Regions from separate parts of the Methylocaldum sp. GT1BB genome, predicted to be linked through region 2. Evidence: riboswitches for the same ligand, from Rfam matches in the RefSeq annotation. Region 2 holds a riboswitch; each other region holds the start of a gene.
What was found. A riboswitch is a leader RNA that binds a small molecule or an ion and turns the genes downstream of it on or off. The one in region 2 is predicted to bind cyclic di-GMP.
Positions count from the first base shown of each region.

Region 1: it holds a riboswitch for cyclic di-GMP, as region 2 does, so the genes downstream of both, ACR2TX_RS09660 (VPLPA-CTERM sorting domain-containing protein) here and ACR2TX_RS19335 (VPLPA-CTERM sorting domain-containing protein) in region 2, are expected to answer to the same signal.
Region 3: it holds a riboswitch for cyclic di-GMP, as region 2 does, so the genes downstream of both, ACR2TX_RS03455 (hypothetical protein) here and ACR2TX_RS19335 (VPLPA-CTERM sorting domain-containing protein) in region 2, are expected to answer to the same signal.

Region 1 covers NZ_CP194902.1:1,836,805-1,843,626, reverse strand. Annotated here, with positions in the region: gene ACR2TX_RS09665 (hypothetical protein) at 24-1,592, opposite strand; gene ACR2TX_RS09660 (VPLPA-CTERM sorting domain-containing protein) at 1,624-2,394, opposite strand; cyclic di-GMP riboswitch class I at 2,555-2,632, opposite strand; gene ACR2TX_RS09655 (transglutaminase-like cysteine peptidase) at 3,736-4,404, shown strand; gene ACR2TX_RS09650 (bifunctional diguanylate cyclase/phosphodiesterase) at 4,401-6,308, shown strand; partial or broken gene ACR2TX_RS09645 (IS1380 family transposase) at 6,686-6,822, opposite strand, start outside.
Region 2 covers NZ_CP194902.1:4,044,507-4,051,328, reverse strand. Annotated here, with positions in the region: gene ACR2TX_RS19345 (VPLPA-CTERM sorting domain-containing protein) at 1-511, shown strand, start outside; gene ACR2TX_RS19340 (hypothetical protein) at 508-636, shown strand; cyclic di-GMP riboswitch class I at 1,058-1,143, shown strand; gene ACR2TX_RS19335 (VPLPA-CTERM sorting domain-containing protein) at 1,256-2,164, shown strand; cyclic di-GMP riboswitch class I at 2,451-2,539, shown strand; gene ACR2TX_RS19330 (hypothetical protein) at 2,654-3,550, shown strand; gene ACR2TX_RS19325 (hypothetical protein) at 3,914-6,073, shown strand.
Region 3 covers NZ_CP194902.1:484,257-491,078, reverse strand. Annotated here, with positions in the region: gene ACR2TX_RS03460 (VPLPA-CTERM sorting domain-containing protein) at 1-655, opposite strand, end outside; gene ACR2TX_RS03455 (hypothetical protein) at 775-1,611, opposite strand; cyclic di-GMP riboswitch class I at 1,694-1,772, opposite strand; gene ACR2TX_RS03450 (class I SAM-dependent methyltransferase) at 2,479-3,234, opposite strand; gene ACR2TX_RS03445 (hypothetical protein) at 3,283-4,995, opposite strand; gene ilvB (acetolactate synthase large subunit) at 5,463-6,822, shown strand, end outside.

The DNA of each region.
Region 1 (6,822 bases), 2.2 Mb from region 2:
CATCCCAGCCGGTCCCTTGTCCTTTACAGATCCAACAGATTTTTGTTGGCAGTGGTGTTGACCGTCGGCGCGCGGCAGTTGTCCAGCGAAGAACCCTGTTTATGGGTCAGGTTGATCGTCGGATTGTTGGCCGCATCGAATGGGAAGGTCTGGGCGTTGGTGCCGTTGGTGCTGAGAGCCAGGAAGCCCGACTGGCCGAACGGATGGTTGAACTCCACGTTCAGGTCTTTCACGATCGACGGCTTGCTGGCGTCCTGAGCGATCTTCTGCAGGATCGTCAGCACGTCTCCCGTCGGGCCGCCCACCGAAGCCTTGCGCCACTGGAAGGTCTGCTCCACCCAGTCCGGGTAGCGGCCGGCAGCGACCTCGGCCAGCGTCGGCGCGGCGCCGTCGATCTTCACGAAGCGGTAGTTCTTGCGGGCAATGGGATTGCCGTTCTTATCCCTGCCGGAGTTCTTCTCCAGGCTCTGGATGCCGATCGCCCAGCGCTTGGACGTGTTACCAGATCCGCCGGTGTTGGTGCCGTCGTTGAAATCGGCCAGGCAGTTGTCCACGTCCCCGGAGCCCGACTGGCCGACGCCGTTCAGGGCGAGGTTGGTCGAGGGCACGATCGGTCCGCTCAAGTTATTGGTACCGCCCACCGGATTGACCGCGCCGCTCATGCACGGATTGTTCAGGAACACCGCGTTGGCTTGCGCCTGCGTGCCAGAACCGTCGACGCGGCGGCAGATGGCCACCTTGTTGTCGGTCAGATTCATGCCGCCGGAATAATTGTCGAAAAAGTTGACGGACGCCGCGCCGATCTGAACCTTGAACCGGTTCCAGTTCTGCACCTTGCCGGCCAGCAGCGAAGCCACTTGCTCGGAGCTGAGGCTGGGCATGCAATCGGGATTGCTGTCATCCCCCAGCGCGCAACCGGCGGGGATCCGGCCCTGGTCCATCTGCGCGTCCTGCAGGGCGGTATAAAGAGACAGCGTTACCGGAATGCCGAACACCAGGCCCGCGGCCGGGGTCACGTCCAGCAAGCTCGAAACCTGGGCGGTCGTGACATCCGGCTGCTTCACGCCGTCCTCCCTGGGCGCGTTGACCCCGCGGAACAGATCCGGGTTGACGTCGCTTACGCCGAGATCCGACTCGTGCAGAATGGTGTCGCCCGCGCTGCTGACTCGGCAGCGGTAGAAGCTGTCGGGCGCGGTCTTGGTGCAGTTGCCGTTGTTGATCTCCATGTGCGTGATCGCCTGATCGAGAATCAGCGGCGTTACGCCCTGCGCCGAGCCGCCCTGAGAACGCTTGTGGAACAACACGTTCGGATTTACGGTGCCGAGGCCGGTCACCTTGGTGGAGTCGAGCCGGCAGAAATAAGCCGAGTGCTGCGCTCCCGGCTTGGACGCGTTGGCGTTGTCGCGGTAGATATCCAGGGTTCCGGCCACGCAGAGTTCGGAAAAGAGCGCTTCCACGCCCTTGTCCTGTGCGGTGGCGCCGGATGCCCAGATTTCGATATCCACGGCCGCGCCGGGAGCGAGAGCGAAGGCTTCGCCGGCGCCGAGCAGCGCCGTTGCCGCCATGGCGACAGACAAACGATTGACTTTCATCGAATTTTCTCCGTTAAGGATATTTGGGAGATTACGCTTTCTGGCCGCGGCGGCTGACCAGGGTCAAGCCGGCCAGAGCGGAGCCAAGCAGATAGATCGCCGCGGGAACCGGTACCGGAGAGGAGCCGGCCGGGCCGAATTCCAGGGTGCCGTTGCTCGACAGCAGCCAGCGCCCGGCAATCTGATTGACGATGCCGTCGCTGTCGTCGCCGGTGTTATTGGTCACGTGGAAGAAAAGGGTTGCCAGGTCGACGCCGCCGGCGGTGGAGGCGAACACGCTGGGAGCGGCGCCCATCAGCGGACCCCAGTTGCCGTCGTCCCAGGACTGCGGCAGCCCGTTATCCACGACGCCCGACACGTTGTCGCCCAGCGCGGTGTTCAGTTTGCTGATATAGCCCTGAATGTTGGTAATCGTGGATAAAACATTACCGAAACCGCCGTTGAACGAAGACCCGGTAGCCAGAATACCCCATTGATCGATATTGGCACCGCCCTCGTCGAGGGTGTACACGGCGGCGATGTTGTACTGCAGGTCTGCCTTGCCGGCAAAGCCGGCATAATTGGCGTCAGCACCCAGATTGACGCTGAACGCCCAGTTCGAACCGGCGTTCAGCACGTCAGTGAGTGAAACGTCGAGATCGCGGAAGTAGGTGCGACCCAGGCCGCCGTTCGCGCTGGGATCGAAAATCGACACGAACAATTCGCCCACGTTCGGATACTGCCCATCGCTAATCGACGCTTCTGCGCCGGTGGCGCCCAAAGCCAATAGCACGCCGGCGGTAATCGCTTTCAGTTTGTTCATTTCCATGCCTTGTTTAAAATTGCGGTTGAAAATACCTTGCAGACGTCTTCTCAAGGTTTATCTGCAGGGCCGTTTTCGCCGGTCGCTTTTCGGCGACCGGCTTTTTTGTGCCGTTTTTCAGGCACCGAAAACAAAAAAGCCGGGCTGCCATCAACGTTGGTGTGGCAACCCGGCTATCTTGCAATCAAGACCCGTGGCTTTCCGGCCCCGCCTCGCGACGAGTGTGGCTTTGTCCTAGCAACCCTCCTGGACCGGGCTCCTGCTCCCCGGCCGCAACTGAACCGCACTGCGGTTTTCTTCCGTCCCTTTGAAGGCGAGACAGACTTTAATGTCGCTTTTTTACAACCAAGTTAAGTTTGTGTGACACCGATGAAATTTTTTGAAAAAACTCAACGCACGGCTCCCGCGCATCAACTAAGTCTTTGTTTTGGATTACATTTGCGTGCTGTGTTTTTTTTTCAAAACTTTAAGTCGCAGATGATTGCAAGCTGCCCCGGCTGTAGCTTTTTCGCTGAACGACTTTACGGATTCGCAACATGAAGGCGGGGGAATCGAGGAAGGGCACCGCCGGACCTGACTTCTTCCGAGCGCCTTGCCCGGCGCATCGGGTCGGTAGGTCGGCAATCCTTTGCCGACAAATCCCGTCGGGAAGGGTCGCGATTAAAGCGACCGTTTGCGATTGGAAGGGTGGCTCCGGCGCTCCTGGAAGGATCGGTTCGGTGCTCCCGAACCGATCGTTTGCGATTGGAGACACCGTTTGCGATTGGAAGGGATTCCCGACCTACTCCGCGGTTCGGTGCCAGCCGGCCCGCAACCGATTGATCCGGCATGCCTCCGTCGTTAGGCTGGTTCCCGAACTCCCGTTTGGGAACCGACGTTGAGAAGCTCCCGCTTCTCGATTCGAATGATGTTTCGAGAAGCTCGAGCTGCTCGGGTATAGCTCCCAGGCGGAAGCTTGGGAGCCAGCGAAAATCCATACCGGAATGGCGGTCCGCTGACCTGTATAGCAGCGACCGTTTGCCATCAAGCGCTGACGCTTAGCCGGGCCTGCATCCGAACGCCTTCGTCGGCAAGGGATTGCCGATCTACGGCCGCTCGTTTCGGCCTACATTTAGAGCCTTCCCAGTAGGTTTCAAAAACCCTTCGACTCTGCTCAGGACAGGCCCTTCGCCTCGGCTCAGGGCGAACGGCCTACTGAGATAGGTACTTAGAGGTACGGGCGGTTTCCCAAGCCGCATCGCTATACTTCGGTGAAAAACGATCGACTACCGGGATATGAGGTGGCGAAATTTCGCCGAGATGGGGCAAGATACGCTTCCTTCAAATCACCCCCGATAGCTCTTGAAACGCTTATTTTTATGGAGCGCCGCTTTTGCGGTCCTTGCCGTGGCGGGCGTCGAAATGGACCTGCTCCCCAATGCACGAACCTTGGAACTGGTCGGCCAGCGCTATGGCCTTGCGGCGGTGGAACGTCTGTCGGCGTGGCGCGACCTGGTTCTGCATCTGGGTGGTGCCGGCGAGCACGAGAAGCTGGCGCAGGTTAACGATTTCTTCAACCGGCTGCCGAACATCTCCGACTCTGACCAATGGGCGCGCCGCGACTACTGGGCGACTCCGGTGGAACTCCTGGCCGCCAACGGCGGCGACTGCGAGGATTTCGCCCTGGCCAAATATTTCACCCTTCGAGCGGCAGGAGTGGCTCCCGACCGATTGCGGGTCACTTATGTCCGGGTCTGGCGGCCACAGCTGAGCCGCATGGAGCCGCACATGGTCCTGGCCTACTATCCCGCCCCGGAATCCGAACCGCTGATTTTGGACAATCTGATCGGCGATATCCGGCCGGCCGCCGCGCGGACCGATCTAGCGCCGACCATGAGCTTCAATGCGGAGGGGTTGTGGTCGGCCAAGCAGCGCGGGCAGCATGGCAAGCTGGGTGAAGCGTCCGACATACGCCACTGGAACGATCTGTTGGCGCGCATGCACCACGAAAAGACGGGAGCGATTCGATGACGACGATGAGCCTGAAAACCCTGCTGGTCCTGCTGCTCGGTCTGCTGTTTCTGCTGCTGGGGCTGGCTCTTTTCGCCACCGGCCTGGTGAATACCCACGGCTTTCTGCAACGCCAGTTGCACGCTCATGCGCAAGAAACGGCAACCACTCTGGCGCTGGAACTATCGCCCGCGCTGGCGAGCAACGACACCGCGGCGGTGGCCAATGCGGTGGACGCTCTCTACGATAGCGGCTACTACCGGCGTATCGCCGTGATCCGCCCCAACGGCGAATCCGTCGTGGAGCGGGAACTCCCCTTGAAAGTGGACGGCGCTCCCGAGTGGTTCATCAGCCGCGTGCCGTTCGACGCTCCCGCGGGTCGGGCCGAATCGATGGCCGGCTGGAAACTTTCAGCCGTGGTCGACGTGGCCAGCCATCCCGGTTTCGGATATAGCCAACTTTGGCAGATGACCTGGTCCATCCTGGGCTGGACTCTGGGTTTCTGGCTGATCTCCGCGCTGCTGTCGGTATGGCTGCTGCAAAAGGCATTACGTCCGCTGGACCGGCTCGAAAATCTGGCGCTTCGCATCGGCGAAGGCAAGTTCGAGCCTTTGGCGGAGCTGCCCCGTATTCGCGAACTGCATCATATCGGCTCGGCGTTCAACCGTATGTCGGAAGCGGTGCGGCGCATGCTGAACGCGAAGATGGAAACCATCGAGAAACTACAGCGGGATCTCCACCACGACCGGCAAACCGGTCTTTTCAATCGCGCGTATTTTCTCGCATCGCTGGACGCGGCCCTGGCAATATCCGGAACGCAGCACGCCATTGCCATCCTTCAGCTCACCGGACTGGCGGAATGCAATCGCCGATTCGGACGCGATACGGGAGATCTTGTCGTCAAATTTCTCGCCGATGTTGTGGAAGCTGTCGCCGAAAAGACGCACGGCTCGGCGGCGCGAATAGACGGCGCGCAGTTTGCCGTGCTGTTGGAGCACGCCGATGCCGATTGCCTGAACGATCTGACCCATCACCTCGCCCAATCGACGGTGATGGCTTTGCTCGAGACCGGAATCGCTTCGTCCTGCACCGTCCATATCGGGGCGGCCCTCTCTTCCGGCGATAGCAGCACGGCACTTCTTGCCCGGGCGGACGCTGCGCTGCGCGACGCGCAGATGGGGTCCAGCGGGAGCTTTCGGATTGCGGAGGCAGATCCGACGCCGGGCGGGAGCGGCCGGCTCGCATTGCTGCGGCAGGCTTTGGACAACGGTCAAGTGGAACTGGAGCGGCAGCCGCTCATGTGCCGGAACGCTTCGGCACCCGAGCATTACGAGGTGTTCGCGCGCATCGTGACGGAAAATGGATTACGGCTTTCCGCGGGCGCCTTGGGGCACATTGCCGAGGAAACCGATCTGGCTCCGATGCTGGACAAACTTGTCGTCGCGCGCCTTCAGGAAGCGATGGCGGAAAAACCCGAAGCGGCGTGGTCCGTCAATTTGTCGGTGGCCACCATCATGCAGCCGGGATTCGCTCAATCTTTTAGACATAAAGTGCCCGCTCGATCAAATCTGGCCATAGAAGTCCCCTTGAATCGGCTGATTTTAGCCCCGCAAGCGGCCGAGTCCGTTAGCGAGCTCAGGAGAGACGGTTTTCGGTTCGTGCTGGATCGCTTCATGCCCTATCCCGGCGCACTGGCCTGGTTAAACGAATTGATGCCGGATTGGGTAAAGGTGGAAGGGGCTCTCTGCCGCCGGATATTCGATGACGCCGGCAATCAGGCCCTGCTCAAGGCGCTATGCCAATACGCACGAGAGTTGGGTATCCGCGTTGCCGCCACCGGCGTGGAACGGGAGGACGAGGCCGATCTGCTTTTTGGCCTCGGGTTCGACGCGGTGCAAGGCCGTGTGTTCGAGAAGGCGAGCTAGAACGTTTTCATACCTACTGTACGGGCACTGGCGAGTAGGTCGGGAATCCCTTCCCAATCGCAAACGGTCGCTTTAGTCGCGACCCTTCCAATCGCAAACGGCGTCTTCGGGAGCGCCGAAGCCCCCCTTCCCGACGCCGCCGTTGGGCCAACGGGTTCGTCGGCAAAGGATTGCCGACCTACGAAAGATTGAATCGATCTACCCTAGCCTGAATATTTCATCAGGACCTCAGTGAAGGTAGGAGGCCGGTCGCGTTCTGGGTTCGGGACCAGAAAAAGGCGTGTTGAGTGCTCGTTTGGGGTGAAAGTCTGAATTTCAGGCAAACGTCCCCCTTACCCCCAGAGAATCAACGTGCCGGGGAACCCACTCGGCCCGGCTCAGCCGGGGGCAAAGCGCTCGGCGATGTGCCAGAACAGCGCCTGCCAGGGGTAAGCATTCGGCAACAGGAAGCGAATGCGACGGGTATTTCGAAGGATCACGCCACCGATTTTGAGGAGCTTGCCCCTGAGAGTGG
Region 2 (6,822 bases):
TACAGCTAGAGGCGCCTGGCTCGACGCGGGAGCAACCCCTCAGGGCTGGTCGCACACCACCGATATCGGGTTGTTGATGTCGCACAGCGATGCTTATGTCACGCTGAATCTCTCCGCCGTCAATTCGGAAATTGCCAACTTCGGGATTACGGTATTTACCGGTATGGACACCGGTACCGGCTATGAGAACCATCAGGCATGGAATAGCCCGATTCAAGGCTTAGATTTCACCGCGAGCGATCCGTTCGGCACCACCGGCGTAACTTATTTGACCCACGATTCAACCGTCGACGGGGTCAACGGTCTGACCTTCCTGGCGGAGGCCGGTCAGATTTATTCCATTTATCTGGGCGGTAGCGGCGGAGCCAATTGGAATCAAAACAAGGATCTTTACGTCTTGAACATCACGTCTTCTCCGGTTCCGATACCGGCCGCCATTTGGCTGTTCGGCAGTGCTTTGGCCGGGATGGGATTCGTCGGGCGGCACAGACACAAGGCCGTCGCCGCATGATGCGGGACAAGGCGGTCGAGCTTGCCTTCGAGGCTGGGCGCACCATGTGGCATGCGCCGGTGTCGGCGATATCCGGCCGTTTCATCGCCTCGGCCTCAGCCGATCGCCGCTTTGAAACGGTGTAGTGAAAGAGCTGGCTGACTGACCCTCCGGATGATTTGGGTCGCCACATGCTGGAATACCCGTAATAAAAATGCGGGATATCCAGCAGCTTCCGTCGTTTCCGTCATGGAAATAGCGTTATAGAGCGTTTTCCATCCCGGTGTACGGATTCGTTCCAGGAGGGAAGAACGTAGGTCGGCAATCCCTTGCCGACAAAGCCCTTCGCCGAGCCGATACGTCGGCAAGGGATTGCCGACCTACATATCCGAATCCCTTACACCGATTCGGAAAATGCTATATCAACGGTTTACCTCAGGCGCGCTTATTGCTCTTGGGGTATCGGCCGGTTCGACCGAATTCCGGTTCGAACGCGCTTTGTGCTACGGAAAACCCGAAAACCATTGCCGGGGAAGGGGAGCGTAGACCGTAGCAGGGCGGAGTCCCTTTTGCACCTGCCACTCCCGCCGCGAGGCGGGTTCGGAAAGCCACGGGTCTTGTGAATTTGATCCCAAGACGGCCGGGCCGCCTCCCTCGGTGATGGGGAGATCGGAGCGCCTTCCGCTTTTGACGGGAGCGCTGCGGACATCGCTGCCTATGTGAAAACAAAGACCAACTCCATAGAACAGCACGAGGTAATTTCCTATGTCCAAAAACAAAAACAAACTGACCAAAGCGGTGGCCATGGCCCTCACCGGTACCGTCTTGTCCGTAGGCGCCGTTTCCGGCGCCCAGGCGCATACGATGTACAACACCTTCACCACCACTGAGCTGTCCGCCACCGACGGCTGGAACTATGGGGGTATAGGCAATCCGACCTATCCGACGGTATCGCCGGGTTGGGTCGGAACCGCCAGTGCCACCACGCTGCCTTTCGGCTATGCCGGTACGTCTCATCTGAACTGGGCGGCCGAGCTTCACTCGGCGGGCAACACGCTCGAAATCTCGAAAGCAGATGCGGTAACGCGTTACGGCTTCGCCGCGGAAATCGATACCGGCGCCGGGGCCTGGCAGGACGCAGGCGTCAATGGCAGCGGAGTTCCGACAGCCAACGGGCCGACCGGCTGGAGACATCAGACCGATATTGGCTTGATCAAGGCCGAAGAAACTATGTGGGTAACACTGAATCCCGTGGTGGTTACGGGAACCGGCTACGACATTCAGAACTTTGGCATCACCGTCTTCACCGGCATGGACTCCGGTACTGGCAGTTACTCTCATCACGGCTCCTGGAACTGCCCCGGATGCACACCCGCGAAACCTTACGAAGCCGATAACCCGTTCGGCACCGTAGGACTGAGCTACTTGACTCACGATGGCACCGTCGACGGTGTAGACGGTTTGACCTTTCTGGCCCTGGCCGGTCAGGTTTATTCCATCTACCTGGGCGGCGCCGGCGTGGGGAACTGGAGTCAGAACATCGCGGAGTACAGCTTGAATATCAGCACCGCACCGGTTCCGGTCCCCGCGGCGGTTTGGCTGTTCGGCAGCGCCCTCGCGAGTTTGGTCACGCTGGGACAGCGCCGCAAGAACGTCATGGCCGTTCCCGCCTGAAACAAGACCTCGACGTATGTACACGCCTTCCTTTCCGCGCTCTAAGCGGGGAACTTTTGTGTGGAATCACCCATGAGACTGCGTGATTTGCCACGTCGGTGGCGTTTGCATGCGATTTATCTGTTTGATTAGCAATGATTATTTAGTGGCATATTTATTGTTTCAGCAAAGGCCGGGTCCGCCGCTTAGGGGGCTCATAAAAAGACGCGATACACACGGATTCGCAAGGAATCGGCTGGCAGGGATCGCCCGAGGGATCTTTGTCGGGATGGACCGCCGTTAGGTCTGTCCGAATCGCCACACCCGCCGCGAGGCGGGGCCGGAAAGCTTCGGGTCTCGATGCTATGGAGTATTCGAGACGGCCGAGCCGCCTCCTAGTGTGATGGGGAGGACCGCGGCGCAGCTCCATTGGGTACGGTGAAGCGCCGCGGACATCACTGTTAACGAGCTTTTGGACGACCACTAACAGTGACGAGGACGAATCATAGTATGAAAACCACGGCAACAATACTGGCCCTCGCGGGAATGCTCGGGGGAACATTGGTCGCTGCGCCCGAGGCTCACGCGCACGCCACGTTCAACATCGCCGGTTACGGCGACGGCACCGGCGGCAGCATCAACGGCGCCGACGGAATGCCGGGCACCGACGCGAGCGGCGTTTGGACCAACGGCGGTGTCGGCTATACCGGGAGTTTGCCCGTCATGTGGTATGCGGGCATGCACAGCGCGGCGGCGGCCGGCCGCACCATCGAGACCGGCACGCCCACATCCACCAACGGCAGCAGCCTGCAGCGGCAGATTGCCAACTATAACAACAATAACGATCCCGACCTTCCCACGGATCGAATGCTGCGGGTCGGCGGCCTTTCCTGGTCCGATCCCGACAACGGCGGACAGGGTTGGGGCCATGGAGCGGACTTCGGCCTGATCCATTGGTCCTGCGGCGGCAGCGCCCAGGGCTGCGTGGATGCCGGAGTATCGCAATTCAAAATCACTCTGGCGGACGACCTTGCCGACGGCGGCGCCAACCTCAAACTCGGCTACGCGCTTTATGGCGGCTGGGATACCGGTGCCGGCGCTTCTAGGCACGATACCTTCTTTACCGATCCGACCCCGGTAAACAATCCGCTGGGCTCCGACGATCTCACCCTGCTCGGTTGGGGCGTGGCATCCTCGGTCGGCGAGACCTTGTCGCAGGTATTCGACCTCGACACCACTTATGGGGGCGAATACACGATCATCATAGGTGCCTTGGGCGGCGTAGCCGGCAATTATCAATTGACAGTCCAGCCGGTTCCGATTCCCGCTGCCGTATGGCTGTTCGGCAGTGCCTTGGTTGGCGTATTTACCATCGGCCGCCGGACTTCGAAACCGACTCCGGCATAACTTGGCAACCAGAGAGGCAAGAGTGCCCGGGTGGAACGATCTCCCGGGCTCATCCGATCGATCTGGCCATAGAGCATTGATATGTCCCGGCTCATCCGAACACGGCAGACGCGTGCTCAAAGCGATGCCGGAGGCCTTGGGGTTGATGACCGGTTTCGGCGGGTGCCGTAACCATTCGTTTAACAATAATTTCAACGTAGTGACAGGGCCGTCCAATGCGGGCGGTGTCCGACACCTCCTCGCGACCAAGGTTTCGCAACGGCCGAGCAAGGCTCAGCGGTTCGCGCGTTGGTCGTCCATAGGAGTGGGATCGCCGTCTGTATAGCTACGTTCTTCCAATAAATCCGATCCTGGTACGAGTCCGTGAATAAAAATACGTTTCCACTTTTGGCGGCGCTGGCGCTCATGCTTGGGGGTACGGTCGCCTACCTGCTGCTTACCGATACCGAAGTTTCCAAGTCGGAGCTGGTCACAGGCCACGGCGATGTCGAAACCCTGAAGAACGCGTACAGCCGCTGGAAAACCGCTTATGAAGCTGACGGCGGCGATCGTTTTCTGACCATCCCGCTCGGTTATTCGAAAGCCTTATCCGGAGAATTCAGCCGGGCGCAGGGACGCATGCGGCTCGACCTGCTGGAGGGATGGGTGACGGTCGAAGTCAGCGGACTCGATGCGGGAGGCTACGAGGTTTGGCTGGTCGATAATAAAACCGGCTGGCACAAGGCGGGCGGACAGGAGAAGGCCAACGCCATGCAGAGGCTCGGCCGTCTCGAACCGAACAGTGAAGGGAAACGGATCTTGAAGACCCATCTCGACGGCTTGGCCATGAGCGGATTTACCCTGGATCTGGTTGCCATTACCCGAGAGGAAGGGAATCCTGAAGAGGGGGGCATACTGTTCGGTACGCCGGGCTTCATGCAGAGACTTTATTACGGCGACAAGCCCTGGACCGTGACCCGTGTGGGCAACTTGCCGAGCACTCCCCAGCAGCATAGCGGTGGCGCGGCGAAGCCGTTCGACTTCATGCTGCCCAAGCTCGCTCACGCCGATGCCAGAGAGCGGAACGATCTCGATGCGGTTCTCGGCGCGGAGATTGCCCGAGGGCGGGAGATTTTTCTGAACGAAACCTTCGGCGGCAACGGACGCACCTGCGCCACCTGCCATCGGCCGGACAACAATCACACCATCGACCCGAAATACATCGTCAAGCTTCCGAAGGACGATCCCCTGTTCGTGGCCGAATACGACCCTGCGCTCAAGGACTTGGAAAAGCCGCAATTGCTGCGTCAACTCGGCCTGGTCCTTGCCAATGTGGACGGCTTCGACCGGCCCGGCGTCATGCGCAGCGTGCCTCATACCTTGGCCCTGGCGGCGTCGATCGGCACGGAAACTCTGGCGGACGGCGGCGAGTTCGAGGAAGACGCGAAATTTGCCAACGCCATTGGCTGGTCGGGGGACGGCGCGCCGGGAGACGGCTCTCTGCGGCTGTTCGCGCAAGGCGCCATCGCCCAGCATATGACCCGAACGCTCAATCGGGTTCCGGGTGTCGATTTTCGTCTGGCCACCGACGAGGAATTGGACGCCCTGGTCGCCTATATGCTGTCCCTGGGGCGCAGCGAGGACATCGTGCTGGCTGACCTGACGTTCACCTCTCCGTTGGTGGAGCGCGGCAAGCAGCTGTTCGACACCAAGGAAAATCCCGTCGACGGCAGCGGCAATCCGATCTTCGGTCAGACGGCCAATTGCAATGGCTGCCACCAAAATGCCGGTGCCAACAGTTCGACCACCAAGAAGAATCCGACGCGTGACAGCGGCGTGGAAAACATGCGGGATCAACCGGCGCGCCTGGTCGATGCCAGCATTCCTTATGATGGGGGATTCGGCAAAGAGGAGCACCACGCAAGAATCGACTGCGGTCCCGACTACGACCAGCCCTGCTACGGAGACGGGCGGTTCAACACCCCGTCATTGGTCGAAGCTGCGGATACGGCGCCTTTCTTCCACAACAATAGCGTCAGCACGATCGAGGAAGCGGTGGCCTATTACAACACCGATGCGTTCAATAATTCGCCCGGCTCATTGACGTCGTCCGGCAAGAACCGGCACGTCAAGCTCGACTCGTCCCAGGTCGTCGCCGTCGCGATGTTCCTGCGAACCATCAACGCGCTCGAAAACATACGGAGTTCCAATCGGATGGATCTGCAAGCGCAGAGCCTGAGCGACCGGAGCGCGACAGACATCATCCGATTGGCGGCGGCCGACACGAAGGATGCCATCGAGGTTCTGACGGAGGGTACTTTGATCGTATATCCTGAGGCCCTGACGCATCTCCGTCAGGCGCTGAAGCTTGAGAGGAACGCCGCTTCCGGCCGCGCCAAGGGCCAACGCAATGAGCTGCTGGCTAGAGCCGTCCAGCTCAAGGAAAAAGCGCGCGACTCGATGGTAGCCGGACCGCAAGAAGCTTTTCCGGTTCCGGAGACGGATCGTGGTCCCTCCAGGGGGAAGGGGTCGAGAAAGAAGTAGACGAGAGGATGCCGAAGGACGATCCGTCGAGGTTGCCGGGCGACCGGGCTAACCCTGGGGACTCGTCCTTTCGGGCGTAGGTTGCTTATCCCTAAGTACATTCCGCAAATATTTGCGGAATCTCGACAGATTGGCTTGATTGGCGGGGTTGTCCTGCAGGTTGCCTATGCCGCAAGACTTCCCTGAATGTACTTAGAGCGTTTTCCATCCCGGTGTACGGATTCGTTCCAGGAGGGGAGAGCGTAGGTCGGCAATCCCTTCCCAATCGCAAACGGCATCTCTGGGAGCGCCAGAGCTGCCCTTCCGACAAAGCCCTTCGCCGAGCCGATACGTCGGCAAAGGATTGCCGACCTACAGGGTGCTACAGTCGTAGGTCGGTAACCCTTTGTCGACGGGCTTTGTGTCGGAAATCGTCGCCTTGGTGTTCCCGGAGACGCCGTTTGCGATTGGGAGGGTCATTCGGGCGCTCCCCGGATGACCGTTTGCGATTGGAAGGGGCCGATTAAAGGCCCGTTTGCGATTGGAAGGGTCGCGACTAAAGCGACCGTTTGCGATTGGAAAGGATTCCCGACCTACGGGGGCACGGTCGTAGGTCGGCAATCCCTTGCCGACGAAGACGCCGTTTGCGATTGGAAAGGATTCCCGACCTACTCGCGAGTGCCCGTACAGTCGGTATGAAAATGCCCTAGGTAAATCCATAAGCCGATGAGCCAACGTATGCAGATCCTTTGCTTTCGAGTTATTCGGCC
Region 3 (6,822 bases), 1.7 Mb from region 2:
ATCCCGGCCCGACCCCGAGTTCGCCCGACAGGGTGAACGAATTCGGGTCGAGCCCCATCGCCACGTTGAACAAGTTGAAGGATTCCGATCGGAAAGAATAATGGTTATAGAGCGTCCAGCCCGATTGGCCGGTATCGGCATCGATGTTGGCCGCATCGAATTCCAACGTGTAGTCTCCGGAGACGATGCGGTTGCTCGGCGATCCGGTATCGATCCGGAAACGGCTGACGCCGCCAAGACCGATCGCGCCGGTGACGCTGCCCGCGAAATCGCCCGGATCGAACGTCAACGTGGTCGGCTTGGTTCTCCGGCCGACCGGGACGTCGACGGTAGCGCCGTTGACGGCGAATTCGAGACCCGTGGCCGGGATTTCGCCGACGCCCGGCACAATATGATCTTCCAAAATTTGCGCGTTGTTGCGCACCGCCGCGGCTTGTGCATCGAAAAATTCCTCCAGATATATGGAAGGCGCATCGGTCGCGTCCAAGGAGACGGCGGCGGCCAGCGCATCCCGGTCCAGGTTCATGATCAATGCGCCGCCGGAAACGGTGGCGGCGGTCGCCGTTGCCGGAAGGAATGCCAACCATGCGGCTAGAAATGTCAAACAGGGTGCAAGAGTTTTGCCGAATCGCGAGAGTCGGTGGCGTGTAGTCATGAGGATAAGTCCGTAACAGGTCGAAGGTGGGAGCGTTTATCCGGCCGATTGGCCGGATAAACGCGATAAACGGCCCCCGGGCGGCTCGGCAGCCCGGGTCGACGGCCTCTATTCGGCGATCAAGCGGATAAAGCCGCCTGGACCGACTTTCGGCGGGCGCCGGCCAGCAGGCTTAACAAGCCGCTGCCGAACAGCCAGACCGCTGCCGGCACCGGAACCACGGCAGGCGAAACCAGAGTGAAGGTAGCGGCTTTACCGGCGGAGTTCGAGCCGTCGCCGCCGAACAGGAAAGCGGTCATATTGGGTGACCACCAGAGTTCCCCGGTCATGAGCAATTCATCGCCATTGGTGGTAACGCTGATGTTGCGGGCATCGTAAGTGGACGTTCTGAAGCTCGTGTTGTTCCACAAGGTCCAGCCGCTGTTGACGCCGTCATTTCGATTCGCGTTGTATTCGAAGGTGTAATCTCCGGACGTCAATGTACCCGTGAAACTGCCACGGGTCATCACGACACCGTTCAACCCGATCTGGCCGTTGGCGATAAAGGCGGACGAGTCGACCAAAGCATCCTGACTGGCGTCCCAGGTCAACGTGGTGGGCTTGTTGGCGCGGCCGCCGGCGCCCGTTGGAATTCCGGTGCCGGTCAGATCGGCGGGATTGACGACGTATTCGAGCGTTGACGGCGCGGGGTAGGTGTTGGTGGGCACCGTTATGATATCCGCAATGGTCGAGTAAGTATCGGCCACCGCCTTGGGAAAGAAGTTCGCGACATAATATTCGGTTAACCCGCCAGGACCGATGGTTAGTCCTTCCAACAGGTTGTTCGGGTTGTCATAGGTAACGCTGAAAGTTCCCCCGTGCAACACACCGGCATCGGCCGAATTGGCCATGATCAGGGCAGCCGCTGCGAGAATGGTCTGTCGGATCTGCATTTTCTTGACCCCAAATTTTTGCATGGATTTTTTCCTGTGATTTGAAACATCGAGAGGTTGTGCGGCAGGCTCGAGAAATCCATAGCCCTTGAATAACTCTCACAGGAGAGGCGGCCCGGCCGTCTTGAATACCAAGACCCGCGGCTTTCCGAGTCCGCCTCGCGGCGGAGGTGGCGAAGGCGTCTCGTCCCTGAGACCGATATCATCCTGGGCCAACGGACAGGCATGCGCCCAACCGCCAGTCGTCGCTGATAAGAACCGCCGAAATGACAATGACAATAAGGCTCGAAAACTGGCGTTCTTATCGGGCAAGTCAAGCTGCTAAAGCAGATACCGTGCCAGTGAGCAGGGGTATTCCGAGACTAACAAGCTGTAATTTGAAAATACCGGGGAACGGTGGAAGCAAAGCGTAATTTACCTGGGAACACATGCCAATTTACAGGCATGTCACGGGAAAGAGGCAGCGAGTATCAGTGCATTAACAAATGTATCGTTAATGCGTAGGTATCCCGGCGCCCATGGCGGATATCAATGCGCGACAAACCGCATTATGTGGGGAGCAGGTTAAATGCCACAATTCAATGCGCATGACATCATCATAATCTGTTGTCTTATTTGACATTAATCGTCTGTCCTGTGAAATCCCGCAAGGCTTAAGGCATACAACGTAATTATTCGATGGCAATCGACAAATACACCAGGGATATTCGGGACAAACTGCGAGATTCATGCTTTTGCGGGAATATTTCCCGATATTTGTAATCCATGGACTACGTTCAGCGGACCATGGATTATTGGACTTCGTCTGGGCCGCCAAATCAGCATCATTTGCCGGCCGCACAAACGGTCGCTGCGTGCTTGAAGATACCTTGGTTTCTTCGGTTCTCGTGCCTATCCTTCAGGAAGCAGTCCTTCATCCGATCTCTTGTAGGCGATGTATGCCAAGCGTCGTTGAGCCAGAGGATGGCGGCCGTAATGGGGTGAGACGGTCACCTCGAAACCGGCGCCGGCGAGAAGACGTTCGATTTGGGCGCCGCCCAAAACGCCGATCCGGTGCCGCTCCTCGGAACGGCGGTAGCCGTGGCCGCCTTTCCTGAACACGGTAATGTCCCGAATCAACAGGTTTTCCTGCGGCTGTTCGGATATCTCCACCAACACCGCCCAATCCGGCCCTTTGCGCCAGGAGCGATAGTGCATGGGTTCGCCGTCCGAGCGGACAAGGATGTCGAATGCGAAAACGCCGCCTTTCGGCAGACAGGAAGCGATGTTCCGGAACAAGCGGTCAAGGCGCGCTTCCGACGGCGCTCCGTCGGCACAATAGTTCAGGGCTTCGCCCAGGGCCGTGACCGCGGCGCAAGGGCGGAAGTCCACATCGTACAGCGATGCGGTTTGAAACTGTGCTTCGGGCGCTGTACGCCGGGCCAGTTCGATCATCGGCGCGGAAACATCGACGCCCAAAACCGAATATCCGTGCTCCAGCAGTTTCCTCGCCCAGGTTCCGCTTCCGCAACCCAGATCGATTATCAGGCCGGAATCGAGACCCGCGGCGCGGAACAGCGCCAGCAACTCATCGCCGGCGCCATCCACCAGATCGGGGAAGCCGACGTGATGAACATAGGCGAGATCTTCCTCATAGAACGGCATCATCGTTTCGAAGCATTTTTTCGACTGGAATTCCGCCAACCCATGGGGCGGTCAAAGCCGGTCCATCCCGATGGGTTCGCCGTTATCGGCACGGGTTTTGGTCAATCGCCGTTCCGCGTCTGCTGCGGCGCTGTCCTTGCCCTGCTTTCGATACACCTCGGTCAGCGCCCAGAGCGCCCAGGCGTCATTCGGCGCTTCTCGGAGCGAAATATCGAGCTCCCGCTCCGCCCCCGCCAGATCGCCCTGGAGAAACCGCAGCGCGCCTACCGAACGGCGTATCGGGTAGTACCAGTAGGGCGGTTCCATATAGGGCAGCTTTTCCTGAAGCGCCGCCGCTCTTTCGAAGGCGGCGGCGGCGTTTCCGAGATCGCCTTCGGCCTGGGCGATGCGCGCCGAAAGCACGTCCTGGGCAATCCGAACAATGTCCGCCGCCGGGACGCCGGCTTCCGTCAATCCGGAAAAATCCGCCGTTTTGGCGATCCCGGTCAAGGCGTCGAGTTCGAGCCGCGCGTCCTGCGGCGCTCCCTTGGCCGCCGCCGCAACGCCACGGGTATAGCGCCACATGGCTTGTACGTACGGGAACTCCGAGCCCGGATCGGCCATTTTCAGGACCGTTTCGGGCGGACTGAACTGGGCGTGGGCGAAGTATGGCGCGGCCTTGACCGGTTGTACCCACGGCACCGCACGGACCGTCTCGTCGGACAGCACGCCGGCGAGTTTCTCCGCCGCCGCGAGAGCGGTTTTGCCGTCGCCCGCCATCTGCGCCGAAACCATCAGGAAATGAACGTTGTGCGGATAATAGCCTTGCGCGTAGATGCCCTTTGCGCCGGTCTCCTTCAAATAGGCCTCGTCGACTTCGATGGCGGCGCGATTGGCTTCGAGAGCGTCCCGATAGCGGCCCAGCCGGTAGTAAAGGTGTCCCGGCATGTGGACCAGATGTCCCGCGCCCGGCATCAGACCGGCGAGGCGTTTCGCATAAGCTTCCGCCCGTTCGGGCCGGTCGGAAGCCTCCATCATGTGGATGTAATAATGAACCGCGCCGGGATGGTCGGGGTTGTTCGCCAGCACCCGCTCCAGGACCTCTACGATTTCCGCCGTGCGCCCCTTGGGTTTGCGGCCTTGGTCAGCCCAGTAGTCCCAGGGCGCGAGATCCATCAGGCTTTCCGCGTACAACGCGGCGATCTCGTCATCCTCGGGGAAACGCTGGGCGAGTTTGCCCATCGCCGTGGCGTAGGCTTGGTCCAGGCGCTTCCGGTCGGTCTTCGGATTCTTGTCGTAGCGTTTCGCGAGCGCCTCGATCAAGGCTTGCTCCTTGGGGCTCGCGTGCTTGGCAAGGGCTTTCGCCCGCTCGATCGCGGCCCAGGCCGGGCCGACCGCGGAAGGCTCCATCGGCGCATTGATATTCGGTCCCAACACCAAGGCTTCGCCCCAGAAACACATGGCGCACTGGGGATCGAGTTTCTGCGCCATGCGGAAGGCCCGTTGCGCCTCCAGATGGTTGAAGGCATAGGCCAATCTCAAACCCTGATCGAAATATTGCTGGGCGCGGGTGTTGCTCGTGGTGATCTTGTAGCTCAGCGTGCCGAGGTTGTCCCACAGGGGCGGTTCGCTATCGACGTAGACAGCCTGGGCGGCAGCCGTGTCCTTGGGATAATGCCCCGCTTCGGTGTGAACATGGCCCGTCGTTTCGGCGGCAAGTGCCGGTTGCGTGCCGATCAGCAGCGAGGCCAGCAGGCCGATGCCGACGGTATCGGAAAATTTCATGATCCCCTCCTCGTTAAGCTTAGGCTTGAATGCGTTCCGTCGAACGGGAAACGCGATTATCGTAAAAACGACCGTTCATTGCTTAGGCGTAAAAACCAAACTCTCGGGTTCCGGGTTTGGTGATTTCCGCTCGCTTTTGTTTGCCGTTATACCGAAGCGGTCACATTGTGGCAGTGAAATTGTAACAACGGCTTGCGCGAAGAGGCCTCGCTGAGCCAGAATAACCTTTCGACACGCTCTGAATATTTACTCGTACCCGATCCGATCCATGAATCTCCGTCACTTCGCCATTCGTCGCATCGTCGCCCTCGTGGTGGTCGTCGTCGTGCAAGTGGTGATGTGCGCGCCGTCGTGGGTTGGAGATGAGTAAGTAAACGACCTGATTCAACAACCCCCGCCGGCGCAAGCCGACGGGGGTTTCTTTTTTGGGGCCTCCGCCGGACTCCGGCTCTACCAAGGAGAACCCCATGACGATACTATCCGGCGCCCAACTCACCGTTCGCCTCCTCGAGCGGCAGGGCGTGCGCGTCGTTGCCGGCATTCCGGGCGGCGCGAATCTGCCGATCTACGATGCCTTGTCGAAATCCGCGCAAATCCGCCACGTCCTCGCCCGGCACGAACAGGGCGCGGGCTTCATTGCCCAAGGCATGGCGAGGGTCACCGGCGTTCCCGCGGTGTGCATGGCCTCGTCCGGACCCGGAGCGACCAATCTGCTGACCGCTATCGCCGATGCCAAGCTCGACTCGATCCCGCTGGTGGCGATCACCGGCCAGGTGCCGCGCGGGATGATCGGCACCGACGCCTTTCAGGAGGTCGACACCTACGGCCTGACGATTCCGATCACCAAGCACAATTTTCTGGTGGACTCGGCGGCGGAACTGCTCGAGGTGATGCCGAACGCCTTCCGCATCGCGGCTTCGGGACGTCCGGGGCCGGTGTTGATCGATATTCCCAAAGACGTGCAGACGGAGTCGATCGACGTGAACGCATGGCCCGAACCCGGCGCGCCGGACCCGGCTCCGCCGGTCGATATCGCGCTCGTCCAGCGGGCGGCGGATCTGATCGAGGCGGCGGAGCGGCCGATTCTGTACCTCGGCGGGGGCATCATGCACGCGGGGGCGTCGGAAACGGCGTCGGCCCTGGCCGAAAAATCGTCGCTGCCGACCGTGATGACTTTGATGGCGTTGGGCGCATTGCCGGTGGACCATCCGCTGTCGCTGGGCATGCTCGGTATGCATGGGGCGCGCTGTACTAACCTGGCGCTGGACGAATGCGATCTGCTGATCGCCGTCGGTGCCCGTTTCGACGACCGGGCGACGGGCAAGGTCGCGGCGTTCTGTCCGCACGCGAAGGTCATTCACATCGACATCGATTCGGCCGAGCTGAACAAGATCAAGACGGCCCACGTCGGCATCCGGGGCGACGCGGCGGCCGTGTTGCAAGAATTGCTGCCGAGAGTGCGGGGGCAAGACCGGGACTCGTGGCTGGCCCGCGTCGCCGAATTGAAGCGGATGTTTCCCCTCGTCACGCCCGGCATAGCCGACCCGCGAACCCATTACGGCTTGATACGCGCCGTGGCCGAGAACCTCGACGACGAGGCGATTGTCACAACCGACGTCGGCCAGCACCAGATGTGGGTGGCACAAAGCTATCCTCTGCGCCGCCCGCGCCGCTGGCTGACCTCGGGCGGCCTGGGCACCATGGGCTTCGGCCTCCCGGCCGCGATCGGCGCGGCGCTCGCCGAGCCGGACGCGGCCGTGGTCTGTTTCTCCGGCGACGGCAGCATTCTGATGAACGTGCAGGAGCTGGCGACCGCCGCCGAGGAGG